DNA from 3 places in the Streptomyces sp. NPDC004284 genome. Region 3 is predicted to be linked to each of the others. Evidence: riboswitches for the same ligand, from Rfam matches in the RefSeq annotation. Region 3 holds a riboswitch; each other region holds the start of a gene.
What was found. A riboswitch is a leader RNA that binds a small molecule or an ion and turns the genes downstream of it on or off. The one in region 3 is predicted to bind S-adenosylmethionine.
Positions count from the first base shown of each region.

Region 1 (7,146 bases), on a different contig from region 3:
CGCCGGCCAGCTTCGCGAGGCGCTCCTGGAGCTTCTCGCGGTCGTAGTCCGAGTCGGAGTTCTCGATCTCGGCGCGGATCTGGTTCACGCGACCGGCGACCTGGTCGCTGTCACCGGCACCGTCGACGATGGTGGTCTCGTCCTTGGTGATGACGACCTTGCGGGCGCGGCCGAGCAGGTCCAGGCCCGCGTTCTCGAGCTTGAGGCCGACCTCCTCGGAGATGACCGTGCCGCCCGTGAGGATGGCGATGTCGTTCAGCATGGCCTTGCGGCGGTCGCCGAAGCCCGGGGCCTTGACGGCAACGGACTTGAAGGTGCCGCGGATCTTGTTGACGACCAGGGTCGACAGGGCCTCGCCCTCGACGTCCTCGGCGATGATCAGCAGCGGCTTGCCCGACTGCATGACCTTCTCCAGGAGCGGAAGGAGGTCCTTCACGGAGGAGATCTTCGAGTTGACGATCAGGAGGTACGGGTCGTCGAGCGACGCCTCCATGCGCTCCATGTCGGTGGCGAAGTACGCCGAGATGTAGCCCTTGTCGAAGCGCATGCCCTCGGTGAGCTCGAGCTCCAGACCGAAGGTCTGCGACTCCTCGACGGTGATGACGCCTTCCTTGCCGACCTTGTCCATCGCCTCGGCGATGAGCTCGCCGATCTGGGTGTCGGCGGCGGAGATGGAGGCCGTGGAAGCGATCTGCTCCTTGGTCTCGACATCCTTCGCCTGCTCGAGGAGGGCGCCGGAGACGGCCTCGACGGCCTTCTCGATGCCGCGCTTGAGGGCCATCGGGTTGGCACCGGCGGCGACGTTGCGGAGACCCTCGCGGACGAGCGCCTGGGCGAGGACGGTGGCGGTGGTCGTACCGTCGCCGGCGACGTCGTCCGTCTTCTTGGCGACTTCCTTGACCAGCTCGGCGCCGATCTTCTCGTACGGGTCCTCGAGCTCGATCTCCTTGGCGATGGAGACACCATCGTTGGTGATCGTGGGGGCGCCCCACTTCTTCTCGAGGACGACGTTGCGGCCCTTGGGGCCGAGGGTGACCTTGACGGCGTCAGCGAGCTGGTTCATGCCGCGCTCGAGACCGCGCCGGGCCTCCTCGTCGAACGCGATGATCTTGGCCATGTGAAGTGGTCCTCCCGGACATGGGGTGGATAACGCTCCAGGACCGCGCCGACGCCCGCGACGGACGGCCTGCGTGCCCGGTGGTTCCTTGCCCCACCTGCCCGCGGGCCTCGTCTGCCCGATCCTCGTAAGCACTCTCACCTTCCGAGTGCTAACGCCAATGATTAGCACTCGCCCTAGGAGAGTGCAAGCGACTCTCGTGTTTCGGGAGGCGGATCAAGACGGCCCCGAGGAACGCACGAGGGGTCCGCATCCCCTCAGGGATGCGGACCCCTCGACGGCGTGCGTCGGTGGCCGATCGCGCCGCGCTCAGACGGCGAGCTTGACCATGTCCGCCTGCGGACCCTTCTGGCCCTGCGAGATCTCGAACTCGACTCGCTGTCCCTCTTCGAGGCTGCGGTAGCCATCCATCTGGATCGCGCTGTAGTGGACGAAAACATCCGCACCACCGTCGACCGCGATGAAGCCGTAGCCCTTCTCCGCGTTGAACCACTTGACGGTGCCCTGAGCCATGCCTAACTCCCCTATTACTGGCCCTTGCGCGGGACCGCACCTCGCGGACCCGGGTCAGACCCTGCGCCGGAACGCGTCGACCGCCGCTGAATGTATCTGCCCAACTGCCCTCTGCAACAGGTCATTCGACCGAGAATTCTGGGCGTCCCGGAAAGGGGAATTGGGGAGAATCCCCTGGATGACGGGGCAAGTCGGGCCCGGCAAAGCGCGCAGAACGTACACAACGCACCGGCACTTTGGCTGCTTCTTGTCAGGTGCGGACGCATTCTCATATGCGTTTGGCACGAGCAGCGGAGGGGACTTCCCCAACTCTATCGCGCTCAACCATGCAGAATTGCCCCTTCCGCTTATAGCGCGGAAGGGGCAACTCGTACTGACCGGTAAGGATCGGTAAAGAATCAGCAGCAGCCGGCACTCCGTGCCGAATGGTCAGCCTCCGGCGACGGCCGGGATGATCGAGACGCCCGCGCCCGCCGGGGTGGCGGTCTCCAGGCCCTGCTCGAAGCGCACGTCGTCGTCGTTGACGTACACGTTGACGAAGCGGCGCAGCTTGCCCTGGTCGTCCAGGACGCGGGCGGCGATGCCCGTGTGGTTCTTCTCCAGGTCCGCGATGACCTCGGCGAGGGTCGCGCCCTCGGCCTGGACCTCGGACTGCCCGCCCGTGTAGGTGCGGAGGATGGTGGGGATGCGGACGTTCACGGCCATGTCTTCGTAACCTTTCAGTGGGCCAGGAGGGCGGGCCGGCTCAGAGCGCCAGGCCGGCGTCGCGGAACGCGTCCAGGCTCGGGCGGATGGTGGCGGTCGCCTGAGAGGTGTCGGCCACCGCGTCCAGGGTCTTGAGTCCGTCGCCGGTGTTGAGGACGACGGTGGTGAGGTTCGGGTCGATGAGACCGGCCTCGACGAGCTTCTTGGTGACGCCGACGGTCACGCCGCCCGCGGTCTCGGCGAAGACGCCCTCGGTCCGCGCGAGGAGCTTGATGGCGTCGACGACCTGCTCGTCGTTCACGTCCTCCACGGCGCCGCCGGTGCGGCGGGCGATGTCGAGGACGTACGGGCCGTCGGCCGGGTTGCCGATGGCGAGCGACTTGGCGATGGTGTTCGGCTTCTGGGGCCGTACGACGTCGTGGCCGGCCTTGAAGGCCGCCGACACCGGGGAGCAGCCCTCGGCCTGGGCGCCGAAGATCTTGTACGGCTTGTCCTCGACGAGGCCGAGCTTGATGAGCTCCTGGAGACCCTTGTCGATCTTCGTGAGCTGGGAGCCGGAGGCGATCGGGATGACGAGCTGGTCGGGGAGGACCCAGCCGAGCTGCTCGCAGATCTCGTACGCGAGCGTCTTGGAGCCCTCGCCGTAGTACGGACGGAGGTTGACGTTCACGAAGCCCCAGCCCTCGCCGAGCGGGTCGCCGATGAGCTCCGAGCAGAAGCGGTTGACGTCGTCGTAGTTGCCCTCGATGGCGACGAGGTCACCGCCGTAGACACCGGCCATGACGACCTTGCCCTGCTCCAGGTCGTGCGGGATGAACACGCAGGAGCGGAAGCCGGCGCGGGCGGCGGCGGCGCCGACGGCTCCGGCCAGGTTGCCGGTGGAGGAGCAGGAGAGGGTGGTGAAGCCGAAGGCGCGGGCGGCTTCGAGCGCCTGGGCGACGACCCGGTCCTTGAAGGAGTGGGTCGGGTTGCCGGAGTCGTCCTTGACGAAGAGCTTGCCGGGGGCGACGCCGAGCTCGCGGGCCAGGTTGTCGGCCTTGACGAGCGGGGTCCAGCCGGGGTTCAGGTTCGGCTTCTCGGCGACGTCGGCGGGGACGGGCAGCAGCGGGGCGTAGCGCCAGATGTTGGCGGGGCCGGCCTCGATCCGCTTGCGCAGCGCCTCGGGGTCGCCGGTGGGAAGGTCGTACGCGACTTCGAGCGGTCCGAAACAGAGTTCGCAGGCGAAGATCGGGCCGAGGGGGAAGACTTCACCGCATTCGCGACAGGAGAGCCCGGAAGCGGGACCGAGGTCGACGGAGGTTGCGGGGGTAGCGGTCTGTACAGCCATGGAGGCGAGGCCCTTTCTCCTCATCTTTCCCATGACGAATTTTTCGCCATGAGACGGATTTGGCACCTTCCCTAGCCGGGGACCTCGCTGTGCGAGACAAACCGACTGGAGGGTTGCCGGGGCTTCAACGGGCCGTTTCCCTCTGCCCCTCTGGATGAGCGGTATTCGATTGTGAGACGCGGGCGGCACCCCGACATGCATCGGGCATCCGCGTTGTTCAAGACTGTAACCGAAGGCCTCGAAGGTGGAGACCGACGTCCGATCCGCGAGATGGAGATCACGTTGCTGGAGGAAGTGGAGCGCTGGCTGGCCCGGCGGTCCTGGTCCGTGTCCGACCGCCCGCTGGACCGGGTGCTCGCCGCCAAACGGGGGACGACGGTCAGCGTCGTCCTGCCCGCCCTGAACGAGGAGGCGACGGTCGGGGACATCGTCTCCGTGATCCGCCGCGATCTGATGACCGAGTCCGTCCCCCTCGTCGACGAACTGGTGGTGATCGACTCGGGCTCCACCGACCGTACGGCGGAGGTGGCGGCGGCGGCCGGCGCGCGGGTCGTCGCGCGGGACGCGATCCTCCCCCGCATACCGGCGGTCCCCGGCAAGGGCGAGGTGCTCTGGCGGTCACTGATGGTGACGAACGGGGACGTGGTCTGCTTCGTGGACGCGGACCTGCGGGACTTCTCGGCGGACTTCGTGACGGGAATCGTGGGCCCGCTGCTCACGGACCCGGACGTGGACTTCGTGAAGGCGATGTACGACCGCCCCTTCGGAGACACCCCCGGTCAGGGCGGCCGGGTGACGGAGCTGGTGGCCCGCCCGCTCCTGAACCTCCACTGGCCGCAGCTGGCCGGCTTCGTGCAGCCGCTGGGCGGCGAGTACGCGGCCCGCCGCTCCCTCCTCGAACGGCTCCCCTTCCCCGTCGGTTACGGAGTGGAGCTGGGCCTGCTCGTGGACGCCCTGCACACGGTGGGTCTGGACGCGCTCGCGCAGGTGGACGTGGGCGTGCGCAAGCACCGCCACCAGGACGGGCAGGCGCTGGGCCGGATGGCGGCCGCGATCTACCGGACGGCGCAGCTGCGGCTGTCCCGGGGCCATCTCGTACGGCCCCGGCTGACGCAGTTCGAGCGGGGCGAGCAGGGCTTCGAGCCCCGGACGTACGCGGTGGACACGGAGGAGCGGCCCCCGATCGCCGAGATCGCGGAGTACGCGCGACGCCGCGTGGCGTGACGCTCGACGACGCCGCGTGGCCGGATCGGCTCGTCTCGTATACGTACGTTTGAGCATTTACGGGACGGGCTAGGTTCGCCACATGGCTACTGTGCTCGTGGCATCCAACCGGGGCCCGGTCTCGTACGTGCTCGCCGAGGACGGCTCGCTCGACACCAGACGGGGCGGCGGCGGCCTGGTCTCGGCCCTGAGCACCATCGACGCCCGGGAGGGCCTCTGGGTGTGCGCGGCGCTCGGCGAGGGCGACAGGGAAGCGGTCCGGCGGGGCGTCGCCGAGCAGGGCGTACGGATGCTGGACATCGCCCCGGACGTGTACGCCGACGCGTACAACGGCATCGCGAACTCGGTGCTGTGGTTCCTCCACCACCACCTGTACGACATCCCGCGGGAGCCGGTCTTCGACACGGGGTTCCGCCGCCGCTGGGAGTCGTACCGCACGTACAACCGCGCCTTCGCGGAGGCGCTGGCGGCGGAGGCGGCGGAGGGGGCGGCGGTCCTGGTGCAGGACTACCACCTGGCGCTGGTGCCCGGGCAGCTCCGCGACCTCCGCCCCGACCTGCGCATCGCCCACTTCACGCACACGCCGTGGGCGTCCCCGGAGTACCTCGGCATGCTCCCGGCGGACATCCGCGGGGAACTCCTCCGGGGCATGCTGGGCGCGGACCGGCTGGGCTTCCACACCCGGGCCTGGGCGAAGGCGTTCGAGGAGGGCGCGGGCGACCTGGGGCGCACGGAGGTCGCGGCGCACCCGCTGGGCGTGGACGGCGAGGAACTGCGGGCACTGGCGTACCGCCCGGAGGTGGACGAGAGGCTGGCGCGGCTCCGCTCGGAGATCGGCGACCGCAGGACGATCGTCCGGGTGGACCGCACGGAACTCTCGAAGAACATCCTGCGAGGCCTCCAGGCCTACCGCGAACTCCTGACCGCGCACCCCGAATGGCGCGACAGGGTCGTCCACCTGGCCTCGGCGTACCCCTCGCGCCAGGACCTGGAGTCGTACAGGTCGTACACGACGGCGGTGAGCGACCTGGCCGAGGAGATCAACACCGAATTCGGCACGGCGGACTGGCAGCCGGTCCTGGTCTCGGTGAAGGACGACTTCACCCGCTCCCTGGCGGCGTACCGCCTCGCGGACGTGGCCCTGGTGAACCCGGTGCGCGACGGCATGAACCTGGTCGCGAAGGAGATACCGGTCGTCTCCGAGACGGGCTGCGCGCTGGTCCTCTCCCGGGAGGCGGGGGCGTACGAGGAACTCCACGAGGACGCCCTGACCGTGAACCCCTTCGACGTCTCGGAAACGGCGGAGGCCCTCCACACGGCCCTCACGATGCCCCCGTCGGAACGCGCGGACCGCACGAAACGCCTGGCGGCGACGGCCACGGCGCACCCGCCGCAGCGGTGGTTCCTGGACCAGCTGGAGGCACTGCGGGAGCGGTGAGCCGGCAGCCCCGCTCCGCCCGACGGCGCGGGCGGGGCGGGGCTGCCGTTCAGGCTGCCGTTCAGGAGGAGAGGCGGTTCAGTGCCGCGGTGGCGATGCCTTCGACGTGGGCCGGGGCGTAGCCGGGCCGGCTGGTGAGCTCGACGACGGCGACCTTGGTGCCGCTGCGCAGGACCGCGACCCCGCCGGTGGCGGTGCCGTCGCCGTTGTAGGCCGGGTACCAGCGGGCGGTGCCGCCGGTGGTGGTCAGGGTGTGGGCCGCACCGTAGCGCCAGTGGCCGGCGGGCTCGTCCTGGCAGTCCTGGACGAGCGCGACGAGCTGCTTCTCCCAGGTGGCGGCCGCGGTCCCGGTGGGGGCGTTCGCGGCCGACTCGGTCAGCATGCCGTCGGTGTCGAAGGTCCAGTTCACGGACGCGTACGCGGTGGCGCCGCCCTTGGTCAGGTCGCGCATCGTCTCCTCGCCGGAGCACGCGGACAGCGCCTGGCGTCCGGTCAGCGCGACGGTCGCGCCGACCGGGTTCAGGCCCTTCTGGACGTAGTCCTCGCTCTGGACGAGGTGGGCGGAGCCGAGTCCGGGCGCGGCGACCGCGGCCGAGCGGGCGGCGGCGGCCGCGGTGCGGTGCGCGACCCCGTCGGCGGTGGCCGACTGGGTGCCGACGACGGTGGCCGTGATCAGTGCGGCGGCGAAGCAGGCCGCGGCGGCGAGGCGGTTGCGGCGAACGGACTTCTGCTGGACGGTCTGGTTCTCGGTCATCTGGTCCCCCTGCTGGTCGGGACGCCTGCTGCGTCCTCGTACAACCGGGGGAGATGCCGCCGGGGGAG
Region 1 is NZ_JBIAMJ010000011.1:104,712-111,857, forward strand. Features, by position in the region: gene groL (chaperonin GroEL) at 1-1,117, opposite strand, end outside; gene ACFYUS_RS26165 (cold-shock protein) at 1,427-1,630, opposite strand; gene ACFYUS_RS26170 (MoaD/ThiS family protein) at 2,060-2,335, opposite strand; gene thrC (threonine synthase) at 2,376-3,686, opposite strand; SAM riboswitch class I at 3,680-3,823, opposite strand; gene ACFYUS_RS26180 (glucosyl-3-phosphoglycerate synthase) at 3,945-4,886, shown strand; gene ACFYUS_RS26185 (trehalose-6-phosphate synthase) at 4,969-6,324, shown strand; gene ACFYUS_RS26190 (hypothetical protein) at 6,386-7,078, opposite strand.
Region 1: it holds a riboswitch for S-adenosylmethionine, as region 3 does, so the genes downstream of both, thrC (threonine synthase) here and ACFYUS_RS37660 (IclR family transcriptional regulator) in region 3, are expected to answer to the same signal.

Region 2 (7,146 bases), on a different contig from region 3:
ACTTCCAGACCCAGATCGCCAAGGCCGCCCTGATGATCGTCCGGATCCAGCCGGAGGACATCAAGGACAAGCGCGAGCTCGAGTGGTCGCACGAGGGCATCGTCGCGTTCTCGAAGATCTGCACCCACGTGGGCTGCCCGATCTCCCTGTACGAGCAGCAGACGCACCACGTCCTCTGCCCGTGCCACCAGTCCACCTTCGACCTCTCCGACGGAGCCCGCGTCATCTTCGGCCCGGCCGGTCACCCCCTTCCGCAGCTGCGGATCGGCGTGAACGACAAGGGCTTCCTCGAGGCGCACGGCGACTTCGAAGAGCCCGTCGGTCCTGCCTTCTGGGAGCGCGGATGAGCACTGTGACCAACACGCAGAAGAAGGCACCCGCCGGTGAGCGGGTGGCCGACTGGGCCGACGGTCGCCTGGGGATCTACACGCTGGCCAAGGCCAACATGCGGAAGATCTTCCCGGACCACTGGTCCTTCATGCTGGGCGAGGTCTGCCTCTACAGCTTCCTCATCATCATCCTGACGGGCGTCTACCTGACGATGTTCTTCCACCCGTCGATGAACGAGGTGGAGTACGTCGGACCGTACGTCCCGCTCCAGGGACAGCTGATGTCCGAGGCGTTCAACTCGACCATGCACATCTCCTTCGAGGTGCGCGGTGGTCTGCTCATCCGGCAGATCCACCACTGGGCGGCGCTGATCTTCCTCGCCGGCATGTTCGTGCACATGATGCGCGTCTTCTTCACCGGCGCGTTCCGCAAGCCGCGTGAGATCAACTGGCTGTTCGGCTTCCTGCTGTTCTTCCTGGGCATGTTCACCGGCTTCACCGGTTACTCGCTCCCGGACGACCTGCTCTCCGGCACCGGTGTCCGCTTCATGCAGGGCGCGATCCTGTCCGTGCCGGTCCTCGGCACGTACCTGTCGATGTTCCTGTTCGGCGGCGAGTTCCCCGGCGGCGACTTCGTCGCCCGGTTCTACTCGGCGCACGTGCTGCTGCTCCCCGGCATCATGCTGGGCCTCGTGGTCGCCCACCTCATCCTGGTGTTCGTCCACAAGCACACGCACTTCGCCGGCCCCGGCCGGACGAACGAGAACGTCGTCGGCATGCCGCTGCTGCCCGTGTACATGGCGAAGGCCGGAGGCTTCTTCTTCCTGGTCTTCGGTGTCATCGCGGTCGTCGCGGCGATCGCCTCGATCAACCCGATCTGGGCCATCGGCCCGTACCGCCCGGACCAGGTGTCCACCGGCGCCCAGCCCGACTGGTACATGGGCTTCGCCGAGGGTCTGATCCGTGTCATGCCGGGCTGGGAGATCAACCTGTGGGGCCACACGCTGGTCCTCGGCGTGATGATCCCGCTGGCGATCTTCCCGGCGGTCCTCGCGGCCATCGCGGTCTACCCGTTCATCGAGTCCTGGATCACCGGCGACAAGCGCGAGCACCACATCGCGCAGCGCCCGCGCAACGCTCCGACGCGCACCGCCTTCGGCGTCGCCTGGATCACCGCGTACATGATCATGCTCGTGGGTGGTGGAAACGACCTCTGGGCGACCCACTTCCACCTGTCGCTGAACTCGATCACCTGGTTCGTGCGGATCTTCTTCTTCGCCGGTCCGGTCATCGCGTTCGTCGCCACGAAGCGGATCTGCCTCGGCCTCCAGCGCCGCGACAAGGACAAGGTGCTGCACGGCCGCGAGTCGGGCATCATCAAGCGCCTGCCGCACGGTGAGTTCGTCGAGGTCCACCAGCCGCTCAGCCAGGGCGAGCTGCACCGCCTCACGGCGCACGAGCAGTACGAGGCGGCTGAGCTTCCGCCGGCCGTCGACGAGAACGGCGTCGAGCGCAAGATCGGCCGCATGGAGAAGCTCCGGGTCAAGCTCAACAAGGGCTACTACGGCGACGACAGCCAGGTCGCCAAGCCCACGGTCGAGGAGTACAAGGAGATCCAGAGCGGCCACGGCCACCACTGATCCCCCTGAACACCTGACCTTGTAGGTGTCGCCACGGCGAGAGCCCCGTCCATTCGATGGACGGGGCTCTTTGCCGTCCCCGGAGGTCGATAGGGTGGAACCGTATCCGTCACGTGATCATCACAGGAGCTGCCATGAGCGCTGCGACCCCCGCTGGAGGACCTACGTCGGCGGGCCGCTCCTGGCCCGTCCTGCTGAACGGTCTCCTCGACGGCCAGGACCTCACCGCCGACGACACGGCCTGGGCGATGGACCTGATCATGAGCGGCGAGGCGACCGACGCGCAGATCGCCGGATTCATGGTGGCGCTGCGCGCCAAGGGCGAGACCGTGCAGGAGATCGCCGGCCTCGTACGGACCATGTACGCGCACGCCAACGTCATCGAGGTGCCCGGGAAGACCGTCGACATCGTCGGCACCGGCGGCGACGGCGCCAAGACGGTGAACATCTCCACGATGGCGTCGATCGTGGTCGCCGGGACGGGTGCCAAGGTCGTCAAGCACGGCAACCGCGCCGCCTCCTCCGCCTCCGGCTCCTCCGACGTCCTGGAGAAGCTCGGCGTCAACCTCAACCTGAGCCCGCGGAGGGTCGCCGAGGTCGCCGACGAGGCCGGCATCACCCTCTGCTTCGCGATCAAGTTCCACCCCTCGCTGCGGCACGTCGCCGCGGCCCGCGGCCAGCTGGGCATCCGGACGACCTTCAACGTCCTCGGTCCGCTGACCAACCCGGCCAAGGTGCGGGCCCAGGCCGTCGGCGTCGCCGACCCGCGGATGGCGCCGGTCGTCGCCGGGGTCTTCGCCGAGCGCGGCAACTCCGCCCTCGTCTTCCGCGGCGACGACGGCCTCGACGAGCTGACCACCACCTCCACCTCCCGGGTCTGGGTGGTCAAGGACGGCGGCGTCACCGAGGAGCGCTTCGACCCGCGGGACGTCGGCATCGAGCTCGTCCCCCTGGAGGCCCTGCGCGGCGCCGACGCCTCGTACAACGCCGACGTGGCCCGCCGGCTGCTCGCGGGGGAGACCGGTCCGGTACGGGACGCGGTGCTGCTCAACGCGGCGGCGGCGCTCACCGCCCTGGAGCCCGGCACGGGCACCCTGGCGGAGCAGCTGAGTGCCGGCATCGCGAAGGCGGCCGAGTCGATCGACTCCGGCGCGGCCCGCCGCTCCCTGGAGCGGTGGATCGCCGCCAGCAACGCCTGAGGTCGTATGAACGGAGCATTGCGACCCCGTCCCGGATGCCGGGACGGGGTTGCGGCGTAGAGATCGTCTGGCATAAGTTCTGAAACAGGTCATGAGTGACAGCTGCAAGGCCCCGGCCGGCTGTCCGGCAACCCTCCGTCCGTGGCGGGGTGCCCCGGGTGAAGACCAGGCCGTACGAGCAGAAGCCTGCGGCAAGCGCGGACCCCTGCGCCACACCTTGGGGTCCTTGGTCCTCTAGGGAGCGTTGTCTCGTGAGCAAGCGAATGCGTTAGGGCCCTTTCGGCCCCTCTTCCCCTCTCCACCCGTAGTGCGGCGCAGCCCTTCGCGCGCTGCCGCCCCGCGGGCCCCTTCACGCCTTTTCGCGCCCCTTTTATGCCGGGAGATACCGCCATGTCCGCACGCCCGAACGCCGCCACCGTCGAGACCGCTGCCGCCGCCGAGTCCACCGACCCCTGCTGCGCCGCCCCGCTGCCGGTCCTCGGCCGGGACGTCACCGTCCCGCTCGTCACCGGCGGCGAGGTGACCTACGCGGCGCTCGACTACGCGGCCAGCACGCCGGCCCTCCAGCGGGTCTGGGACGACGTCGCCGCGTACGCCCCGTACTACGGCAGCGTGCACCGCGGCGCCGGCTACCTCTCCCAGCTCTCCACCGACCTCTTCGAGAACAGCCGCGCCACCGTCGCCGAGTTCCTCGACTGCCGCCCCGGCGACCAGGTCGTCTTCACCCGCTCCACCACCGACTCGCTCAACCTGCTCGCCGCCGTGATTCCCGCGGACTGCCAGGTCTTCGTCTTCGAGACCGAGCACCACGCCTCCCTGCTGCCCTGGCGCGACGCCCGCGTCACCTACCTCAACGCGCCGCGCACCCCGCGGCAGGCCGTCGAGACCCTGGAGCGCGCCCTCGCCGACCGCGACCCCTACGGCCCGGCCCTGGTCTGCGTGACCGGTGCCTCCAACGTGACCGGTGAGCTGTGGCCGGTGAGGGAGCTCGCCGCCGCCGCGCACGCGCACGGTGCCCGGATCGTGCTCGACGCCGCCCAGCTCGCGCCCCACCACTCGGTCTCCGTAAGGGAGTTGGACGTGGACTGGGTCGCCTTCTCCGGGCACAAGCTGTACGCGCCCTTCGGCTCCGGCGTGCTCGCCGGGCGGGCCGACTGGCTGCAGGATTCCGAGCCCTACCTCGCGGGCGGCGGAGCCTCCCGCAAGGTGGCCCGTCGGGCCGACGGTGGTGTGGACGTGGAGTGGCACACCACCGCGGCCCGGCACGAAGCCGGTTCGCCGAACGTCATCGGCGTCTACTCCATCGCCTCCGCCTGCAAGGCGCTCACCGAGGCCGGCTTCGACTCCCTCGTCGCCCGCGAGCGGCACCTGATCGCCAAGGTCCGCGAGGGCCTCGCCGAGGTGCCCGAGGTGCGCGTCCTCTCGCTCTTCGGCGACGACGCGCCCCGCGTGGGCGTCATCTCCTTCGTCGTGGAGGGCTGGAACAGCTCCCACTTCGCCGCCGCGCTCTCCGCCGAGTACGGCATCGGCGTCCGCGACGGTCTCTTCTGCGCCCACCCGCTGGTCCGCACCCTGCTCGGCAGCGACCCGCAGGACCCGGGCGAGTGCGGCGCCCCCGAGGCGAACCCGGGGGAGCGGTCCCTCAACGCCATCCGGGTGAGCTTCGGCGCCGGTACGCCGGACGAGCACGTGGAGCGGTTCGTCGGCGCCGTGAAGGAGCTCGTCCGGGACGGCGCGCAGTGGAAGTACCGCACCGAGGACGGCCGCTGCGTCCCGGACCGCGGCTGATCAGCCACTCGTACGGGTGAAGGGGGCCTCCCGGCCGGGAGGCCCCCTTCAGCCATGCCGCGTGCGCGGTGTCAGGACTCCAGGCCGATGGCGAAGGCCGCCTCCAGGTCGTGCTGGGAGTACGTGCGGAAGGCGACGTGGGTGTCCGTGGCCTCGACGCCCGGGATCTTGCTGATCCGGCCGGGGATCACGTCCGCCAGGTCGTCGTGGCGCGGCACCCGGACCATGGCGATCAGGTCGTACGTACCGGTGACCGAGAAGACCTCGCTGACGCTGTCGAGCGCGGCGATCGACTCGGCGATCTCGGGGATGCGGTCCACGCTGGTCTTGATGAGCACGATCGCGGTGATCACGGCTGGCTTTCTCCCTCGGTCGCCGCGGCTGGGGCTTTCACTCTATCCCCACCGCGGAAGCGCCCCCAGGCGTAGAGGAAGCCGACGGAGAAGCCCACGACATGGGCCAGATAGGCGACCCCGGGTCCCGCGCCCGCCGCCCGCGCGGCCAGCCACTGGAGCGTGAACCAGAAGATCAGCACGATCCAGGCGGGGAAGCGCAGCGGCAGGAAGAACAGGAAGGGGAAGAGGCTGGTGACCCGGGAGCGCGGGAAGAGGAAGAGGAAGGCCCCGAGCACCGCGGAGATCGCCCCGGAGGCCCCGACGAGGGTCTGCTCGCTGTCCGCGTGCGCCACCGCGTACCCGAGCAGGGCGACGTAGCCGGTCCCCAGATAGAAGAGGCAGAACTCGACCGGCCCCATGCGCTCCTCGGCCATCGCTCCGAAGACGTACAGGAAGAGCATGTTGCCGAGCAGGTGGAGCCAGCTGCCGTGGACGAAGAGCGCGGTCAGCGGGGTGAGCAGGGCGCGCGGATCGCCGCTCGTCAGTTCGGCGGGCACGACGCCCCAGCGGCGGAAGTAGGCGCCCTGCGCGGCCAGGAGCTCGTCGCCCGTGCCGTACGCCGGATTGATTCCGGCGACCGGGCTGATCACGAAGAGCAGGCAGCAGGCGGCGATCAGTCCGTACGTCACCGCGGGTCCGCTGCGGGTGCCCCGCCAGGCACCGAGGACCGCGCCTCGCCAGTCGATCATGGACAGATCATGGCGTACCGGGGCCGAAGTGGACAGAGTGCCTCGCCGTGCCCCGGTCTCCCCGAGAGGCCTTAGGGTTACGGGCACCACCACCGCAGTTCGACGGCGCACCGCGGCACCCGCACCTGGTACCACGCAACAGGAAGAAGGACGGACCGATGACGACGGTTCCCCTGCCGACCGACGAGACCCGCTGGCGCTGCACGCTCTGCGGCAATCTGACCCGCTTCGACGTGACCCGCTCCTCCAAGGTCGTGGAGTACGTCCATCTGGACCTGGCCGGAGACCCGACGGTCGAGGAGCGGCAGGTGGTCAGTGAGACCATCGAGTCGGTCCGCTGCCGCTGGTGCAACGCGGTGGATCAGATCGAACTGGTGGACAGGCCGGGCGCCGAATCCTGAGGGACGGCGCGGACGACATAGGGGTGACGGATCGTGGAGCAGCCCGCGCACGGTGGTGAGCCGGCCGGCGCGGCAGGTGACGCTGCCGAGACGCTCGACCACCCATTGCCGGAAGGCGTACGGCGGCGGGTCGTCGCGCTGGTCGCGGACGCCTTCGGCGGGCTCACCGTCGCGGAGCTGCCCGCGCCCCTGCGGCAGTACGCCCGCTTCACCGCGAGTCGCCGGGCCAAGTTCGCCGGCAACGCGATGGCCGCCGCCCTGGAGAGCGACCCGCTCTTCCGGCAGCGGATCGGCGAACGGTTCAAGCAGGGCCAGCCCGAGCTGGCCGGAGCCGTGGAGACCGGCACCCCGCCCGCGGCCGCCGACCCCGTCGACGTGGCGGCGGCCGCCTATGTGCTGCGCCCGCCCGGCTGGGTCAAGCTGGTCGCCGCCGCCGGCGAGGAGGCCCAGCGGGTCGACGCCGAGCGGGCCGACGAGGCCGGCCGGCGCGAGCTGGAGCGGCTGCGCGAGGAGCTCGCGGCCGCCCAGGACCGCTCCCGGAGCGAGACCGAGCAGCTCCGGCGCGATCTGGAGACCGCCCGCAAGGAAGCGGAATCGCTTCAGCGCAAGCTGCGCAGCGCCCAGAGCGACGTCAAGCGCGGCGAGGCCGCGCTGCGCAAGGTCCAGGGCGAGATCGAGGCCGCGCGCGCGGAGTCGGCGGCCCAG
Region 2 is NZ_JBIAMJ010000007.1:382,110-389,255, reverse strand. Features, by position in the region: gene ACFYUS_RS21060 (Rieske 2Fe-2S domain-containing protein) at 1-347, shown strand, start outside; gene ACFYUS_RS21055 (cytochrome bc complex cytochrome b subunit) at 344-1,969, shown strand; gene trpD (anthranilate phosphoribosyltransferase) at 2,104-3,168, shown strand; SAM riboswitch class IV at 3,256-3,372, shown strand; gene ACFYUS_RS21045 (aminotransferase class V-fold PLP-dependent enzyme) at 3,559-4,956, shown strand; gene ACFYUS_RS21040 (Lrp/AsnC family transcriptional regulator) at 5,028-5,309, opposite strand; gene ACFYUS_RS21035 (rhomboid family intramembrane serine protease) at 5,306-6,040, opposite strand; gene ACFYUS_RS21030 (hypothetical protein) at 6,199-6,441, shown strand; gene ACFYUS_RS21025 (NYN domain-containing protein) at 6,475-7,146, shown strand, end outside.
Region 2: it holds a riboswitch for S-adenosylmethionine, as region 3 does, so the genes downstream of both, ACFYUS_RS21045 (aminotransferase class V-fold PLP-dependent enzyme) here and ACFYUS_RS37660 (IclR family transcriptional regulator) in region 3, are expected to answer to the same signal.

Region 3 (7,146 bases):
CGGCACGCTCTCCAGCTCGGTCCTCGCGACGCGCAGTGCCTCGGATGTCTCGGTTGGCCTCGGCGGCCAGGCGGGATGCCAGAACACGTTGTGCTCCACGTCGAAGAGCACGCCGTCCACCGGCCACGCCAGCCGCCCGGCCAGCTCCTCGGGGTCGCCGTTGCGCCAGTCGGGCCACCGTGACGAGCCGTGCGGGAGGCCGGCGGAGAGGAAGACGCGGTGGTCGGCCGCGAAGGTGAAACCGAACCGTGTCTCGATCGCGTCGAGTTCCCGCTCGGTGAGACCCGGTCCGATCTCGGTTCGGAGCATGCCCTGAAGGGCACGGGCGGCGTCCAGGGTCAGTCGTGGGGTCGGCGGCGTGTTCACGCCTGCCAGCGTAGGGAGCGGTACGGCCGCACATGCCAGGAGGTTGTGGCAGTCCGCTGTCTCGTCACATATTCGCTGCGACGGACTGCGACGGTCTCGGTACCGTGACGCCATGACGGACAGGGGAGAGCCGCAGGTCGTTGCGAACCGATGGGCCGACGTTTCGGATCCGGTGCCGGGAGGGCGTGGAGTCTTCCGGGACTTCTGCTCCTGCTTCGACCAGTCCAGGCCCCATCCGCGAGCCCGCGTCGGGTTCCACGCCGAGCGGCAGGACCCCACCGCGCCGGGCTGGCGGCGCCTGCTGGAGCTGGTCGAGGAGGCTGCCGCCGACGGGCGCGAGGAGTTCAAGCCGCTGATCGAGCTGAGCCCGGCGGAGCGGCGCCAGGTCATCACCCTGCCGCCGAGCATCGCCAGACTGACGGCGGTCAAGCACCTCGTGCTCTACGGCAGCAACCTGGTTCGGCTCCCGCCCGAGATCGGGGCGATGGCCAGCCTGGAGGAGTTCACCCCGTACACCTCCTACCGGCTGCACTGGTTCCCCTACGAGATCACCCGCTGCCTGCGGTTGACCCGCAGTACGGTGAGCACGCGAGCCCTCTTCGGCAACTTCAAGCTCCGGTCCCCCTTCCCGAAACTGACGTCGTCCCCGGACTCCCTCACGAGCCTCGATCCGGAGCGTCTGGATCCCGGGCGCTGGGGTCCTACAGCCCTCCAGGGCTGCAGCGTCTGCGACGGCCCGATTGCACAAGGCGGACTCCAGCAAGTGTGGATCTCCCTGCGCGTGGCCACGGACGTGTTGCCGCTACTGGTCAACGCCTGCTCGCCGGAGTGCGTCGCCTCCCTCCCAGGCGGTGCTGATGACCACATCCCCGCAGCCCACAGGGGCGGTCGAGTCGACCAGCCGCCGTCCTACTGGGACTGATCGGTGAGTCGGAGTTCGGTCGTCCAGACCCCGACAGGGTGGTCGCCCGGAGGCAGCCACAGCTGAGGCTGTGACGCGCGGTGCCTCTCGTCAGCCTGCTCGTCCCCGTGGAAGCGGCCATCGGGATCTGGCCACGCGACTTGCAGCACGGGCAGAGGCGGCCGCCGGTAGAACCCGATGGCCTGCCCGAAGAAGGTCCGGTACCAGCCGCGATCAACACGCCTGAGCGCGACGTGATAACCAGCGACAACATCGGGATGGCTCTGGCCGTCCGCCAGTGCCTCGCCCGCGGCGGTCTTCTCTCCAAGGGTGTCGAGCATGCGGTGCATGGCGTGGACATCGAGCCCGAACATGGCGAGTTCAGGTCCGGCGTACGTGTGCGCGAGGCCGATCGTGTAGGCGAATCCAGGACCGATCTCGTCTTCGGGAACCATCACGACGTGCCATCCGTGCTGTTGCACGTGCTTGATGACCGTCAGATCCATCTGGTCCGCCTCGTCCCCGGTCGCCGTAGTCATGGCAGAGGACACAGCGGCACTGGAACGGATCGTTGGTCATGTGCGGAGGGTACGAGGCGAGCGTTCACCTCGGGCAAAGGGGGCGGGAGGCGTACCCCTCTCGGCAGAAGGCGTCGACGAGGTCACCGGCCTGCTCGCACCAGGCGCCTCCCATCGGTGAGGGCGGCTGGCTGCCGGCCGCGGCAGGGCTTCTGGGAGCACGGCGGCTCACCGTCCACTTCTTCCCCCGCGACCTGGTCGACGCCCTCGCAGAGGGCTGGGATGGGACCTGGACGAAGTGCACGCCTTCGAGGAAGGCGGCCTCCCGCGCAGGCTGTGGTGCGTCACCCAGACCTTGCCCCGGTGATGGCCGGCCGGTGGAGTCGAGACCGACTTGTGTGACCCTCATGGTGCGGTGGGGGTCGGGCGGTTCAGTCTTCGCGGGACCTGGCCAGCGATGCCAGGATCGTGCGTATCGGGGGTTGATGCCGTCGCCAGGCAGGCCGTCGGTGGCCTGGCGTGAGGCGAGGTCGATGACGGTCGCCAGATAGAGCGGCTTCGCGTCGCTGACCGACGGGTAGGTGATGTGGCCGACGTACTACGTGTTCACCGCGACAGCGATGAAGTCACGGCCGATCAGATCCGGCGCCTTCGAAGCCGCCCGGTCCGCGAGGGTGGTGCGGTGCCGGCGGCGCAGACGCACCCCCTCGAGCCCGATGGTCCGCGTGATCCTCGCGACCCACTTGTGGTTCACCCCCCTTTGGTTCACCACCCTTGTGGTTCACCACCGGGCCGCCCTCGTCGCGGAGCTCGGTGGTGATCCCGGGGGCGCCGTAGGTGCCGTCGGAGTCCTGGTGGACCTTGCGTGTCCGGGCCGCGAGCCCGGCCTCGGCGATCCGCCGGGCCGCCCTTGCGGCCGCGGTGCGACGCCAGTGGTAGAAGCTCGATCGGGAGAGGCCGAGGAGGCCGGGGAGCCGCTTCACGCCGTGACGGCGCTGGTGATCTTCAACGAACCGGCAGCGGTTCACCAGCGCGCCTCCGTCGCGAAATGCCGGGCCGCCTTGCGGAGGATGTCGCGCTCTTCCTCCAGCTCACGAACCCTCTTCCGGGCAGCGGTCGGCTCCGCCCGAGCGTCGCCACCGCCCGCCTGAGCGGTGGTCGGCGGCGCGGAATGAACGCCGGGCCGGCGCCCGTCGGCGGCCCGGATCCAGTTCCGCGGCGTCTCGGTGTCCGCCCCGAGATCACCGGCGACCGACCTGACTGTCGCTCCCGGCCGCGACCGGTACAACGCAACCGTGTCCGCCTTGAACTCGGCGGGGTAGTGCTTCATCCCCACGGGGACTCGGTTCTCCTGGACCACCAAGATCCAAGTCTCTCCGGCGTCCAAAACCCGTGGTCAGGGCCCGAAAGCCCCCTGCCACACCGCCCGCCGACGAGCCACGCCTCGCCGGCGCCACATCAACAGCCCGCTCGAACCCCGCGAGAACGGACTGGAGAGACGGTACCCAGGCGGGGCGGACGGATCGGAGGCGCGGCGGCACAGACCGCCGGCCTCCCCGCATCCAGACGGCGTCGGCGTTCACCAGCGACAGGACGGCATGGCGGTTGCTGCCCAGCTCATGAGCCCCGGCCCGTCCGGCTGCCCGCAGCGGGCCGGCACGACCGTCCGGAGTCTCTTGCCCCACCCCGCTCCCGCGGTCCCGCCCGGATTCGGTTCACCCGCTGACGGCGTCACGGCTGACCTGACCTGCCGCCTTCCTGGGCAGGAAGCCATTGGCAGGTAACCCCGGGAGTCTTGTATGGTTCCTCGCGAATCATCCAGAGGGGTGGAGGGACCGGCCCTACGAAGCCCCGGCAACTCCCCGGTCGACTCGGCGTTCCATGTTCGCGCCGCGCCGTCGGGATCAGTGCCAACTCCGGCCCGCGCCAACGTGGCGCGGGAAAAGATGAGGAGACACGGTGCTCTCTGTGCTGCCTTTCGCCCCGGTTCCATCCGCCCCGGGCTTTCTGCGTACCCATCTCGTGATCGACGCGGCATATCGGCCGACTGCTTCGGCCCTTTCCCTCTGATCATCCCTGCCCTCCCCTGCGTGAGGTCGCCGCGCGCCATCGCTCGCGGACCGAGACTGGAGTACCCCTTTTCATGGACATTTCGGATATTTCTAGTGGTGTTGGCGTCCTCGACAAGGCCGCGGTGATTCTCGGTGCGCTGGCGTCGGGCCCCGCCACTCTGGCGGGACTGGTCGCCTCCACCGGCTTGTCGCGGCCCACGGCCCACCGGCTCGCCCTCGCACTCGAACGCCACCGCCTGGTCGGCAGGGACCTGCAGGGCCGCTTCGTCCTCGGCCCTCGACTCGGTGAACTCTCGGCCGCCGCGGGTGAGGACTGCCTGCTGGCCGCGGCCGGCCCGGTCCTCACCTCCCTCCGGGACGCCACCGGCGAGAGCGCGCAGCTCTACCGGCGCCAGGGCGAGATGCGCGTCTGCATCGCCGCCGCCGAGCGGACCTCCGGCCTGCGCGACATCGTGCCGGTGGGGTCCACGCTCCCCATGAAGGTCGGTTCAGCCGCCCAGGTCCTGCTGGCCTGGGAGGAACCCGAGCGCTTCTACGAAGGCCTGCAGGGTGCTCGCTTCACGGCCACCGCCCTCAGCGGCGTACGGCGCCGGGGCTGGGCCCAGTCGATCGGTGAGCGTGAACCCGGCATGGCCTCCGTCTCGGCACCGGTCCGCAACTCGTCCCACCGTGTCGTGGCCGCCGTCACGGTCACCGGCCCGATCCAACGCCTCACCAGACACCCCGGCGCCCGGCTCGCAAAGGCCGCCGTCGACGCGGCCGACCGCCTCACCGAAGTCGTCTCCCACCCCTGACCCCGGCAACACCACGTGAGGTCCCGCCTCTCCCCCGGCCTGCGTGTCCAGACTTCCCCGGCCTGATCGTCGCGAGGCCCTGTGGGCCTTGTGCGCCACGCCGAGGAAGACCGCACCACTGCCCTGGTCCCGCACCCCTACCCGGACGGCGCCCTGGAAGACCCGTATCGGCTCTCGCTGAACCATGTGGCCGCCGACGGTGACGGGCCTCGGACGGGCTTACTTGGTGAACCTCTTTCATCCCGCCTCTAGAGGGTTATAAGACCTGATCGGAGGGGGTGATGACGTGGCGAAGCCCCTCGTCGTCGATGGTGTGATCTCACCCAACACGACCATCGGCCGGGAGGCTTCGTTGGTTCCGTATCCTTCCACGCTCGACGTCCCGTACGAGCTGGTCGAGCATGTTTCGTGGCTCGTCTACGCCGGAAGGTGTGAACTGAACTCGCCCTGCCGACGGCTCGGCTGCTTCAAGCAAGCTTCACATGAAACACCGCCGGCACGGCATGAACGTTCAGGTCATCGCCCGACCCGACGGCACACCTCTGTGGTTCTCCCGCGCGACACCGGGACGCACCCACGACCTGACCGCGGCCCGTGCCCACAGCCGTCGTCCAGGCCTGCCTCACCCGGCAGATCCTCGTCCTCGCGGACCGCGCCTGCCAAGGCGCCGGCGCCACCGTCCGCACCCCCTATCACCATCACCACAGCATCCAGCCAGCCCGCCATCAGCAGTTCAACCGCGGCCATGCCCGACTCCGCGCCCCTGACGAACGCGTCTTCGCCCAGCTCAAGCAGTGGCGGATCCTACGCCGGGCCCGCTGCTCGACCAACCGCGTCAGCCGGCTCGTCCAAGCCGTCCACACCCTGCTGACCTGTGCCTCTTCAGGATGAAAGAGGTTCAGTCAGGTGCTCCACGATCCGCTCCAAGGCCGTCCCCGACAGGGCCGGAGCCCATTGCAGCCAGTGGTCAAGCCACTCAGCGTCCGTCATCAGGTCTGGTCATCCGCCTTCCCTGCAGACGGAGCTCGATCGAACTCGGCCCACGGGCTCTTGGACCGCGGGTCGTACCGTCTTTCGCCCCATTGCGCGGCCTTCCAGCCTCCCAGTCACCCGCCGATCCCCTTGCGCGTCCGAGAGGCACCTCCACGCCGATACCCGAGGTGGTCGCCCGACAGGCGCGGGAAGGGGCCGACACTGCCTACGGGTGCGGGTGGTCCGTTGTTCTCACGGTCGGGTCCGGGGCTGTGGTGCACCACGCGTGGGATCCGACGTCCGCCCGCCCGGCGGCTATACCTTCCGAGGGCAGGGCAGCATCATCACTTCACATTCGACCGTTAGGGCCGCCATCGTGACCGGACGCACCCCAGAGACGACCGAGAGCCCGAGACCGGACGAGTCCTTGGGCGAGCCGCGATGGCCGATGGCGGCGGCCGTCGTCACCGCCATGGTGCTGACCGTCCTCCTCCCCGACGACCTCCGTCTGGCACCTCGCTGGGTTCTCCCTGCCATCGAGGGACTGCTCCTGCTGGCGCTCATCGCCGGCGACCCGGGCCGGATCGACCGACGTACGGCCGCCTTGCGGAGCATGTCGATCGCCCTGGTGGGAGTTCTGGCCCTCAGTGCCGTCTGGTCGACCGTGCAACTGGTCGACGACATCCTCCATGCCGGGAAGGAGACCAGCTCCGCCACCAGCCTGCTGCAGACCGGCGGCACGGTGTGGGCCTGCACCGTCCTCGCCTTCTCCCTACTGTTCTTCGAGCTCGACAGCGGTGGGCCCGCCTCCCGCGCCCACCGCATGCCCTCCACCCCCGCCCTCGCCTTCCCCCAACAGCTCGATCCCCGGCTGAGCAGCACCGACTGGCGACCCCGCTATGTCGACTACCTCTACCTCGCGCTCACCAACGCCACCGCCTTCAGCCCCACCGACGTCATGCCCCTGGCACCCTGGGCCAAGATCACCATGGGTGTTCAGTCCCTGGTCTCCCTGCTCATCCTCGGGCTCGTGGTCGCCCGCGCCGTCAACGTCCTCGCCTGAGGAGCTGTCGGAATGACCACGTCGGCCGCACGTCTCCCGCTGCGCCGCGCCGGCGCCTGCCCATCACGCCCGAAGGGGCTCCGCCCAGCCGTTTCGCCCCGCGCAGGCCCCGAGCTGCATCCGGGTCCGGAGCCCGGCCAGGTCCATGAGACGACGCAGGCGCCGGTGCAGCGTGCGCGGTGACGGACCGAGTTGTGTCGCGGCCGCCACGTCCGTCAGGCCGGCCAGGAGCGGCGTGAGGATCCTGCGGTCGAGCTCCGTCGGGCCGTGCGGACCGACCTCCACGGTGGGTTCGGATGCTCCGACTTCGGCCGACCGCGCGAGCGGGTCGGCAGTGCGCCACACCGTCTCGAACAGAGCGTCCAGCACGTCCAGCAGTCCGCTGCGGCGCAGCAGCGCGGCGCCGGGCTCCCCGTCCGGTGTGACCGCGAGCGGGACAGGACCGAGGTCGGCGTCGGCC
Region 3 is NZ_JBIAMJ010000026.1:54,117-61,262, forward strand. Features, by position in the region: gene ACFYUS_RS37630 (hypothetical protein) at 1-366, opposite strand, end outside; gene ACFYUS_RS37635 (leucine-rich repeat domain-containing protein) at 479-1,288, shown strand; gene ACFYUS_RS37640 (DUF4262 domain-containing protein) at 1,276-1,773, opposite strand; gene ACFYUS_RS37645 (hypothetical protein) at 2,384-2,539, opposite strand; partial or broken gene ACFYUS_RS37650 (IS3 family transposase) at 2,571-2,813, opposite strand; gene ACFYUS_RS37655 (transposase) at 2,810-3,145, opposite strand; SAM riboswitch class I at 3,597-3,738, shown strand; gene ACFYUS_RS37660 (IclR family transcriptional regulator) at 3,929-4,651, shown strand; partial or broken gene ACFYUS_RS37665 (transposase family protein) at 4,938-5,542, shown strand; gene ACFYUS_RS37670 (hypothetical protein) at 6,051-6,686, shown strand; gene ACFYUS_RS37675 (LuxR family transcriptional regulator) at 6,750-7,146, opposite strand, start outside.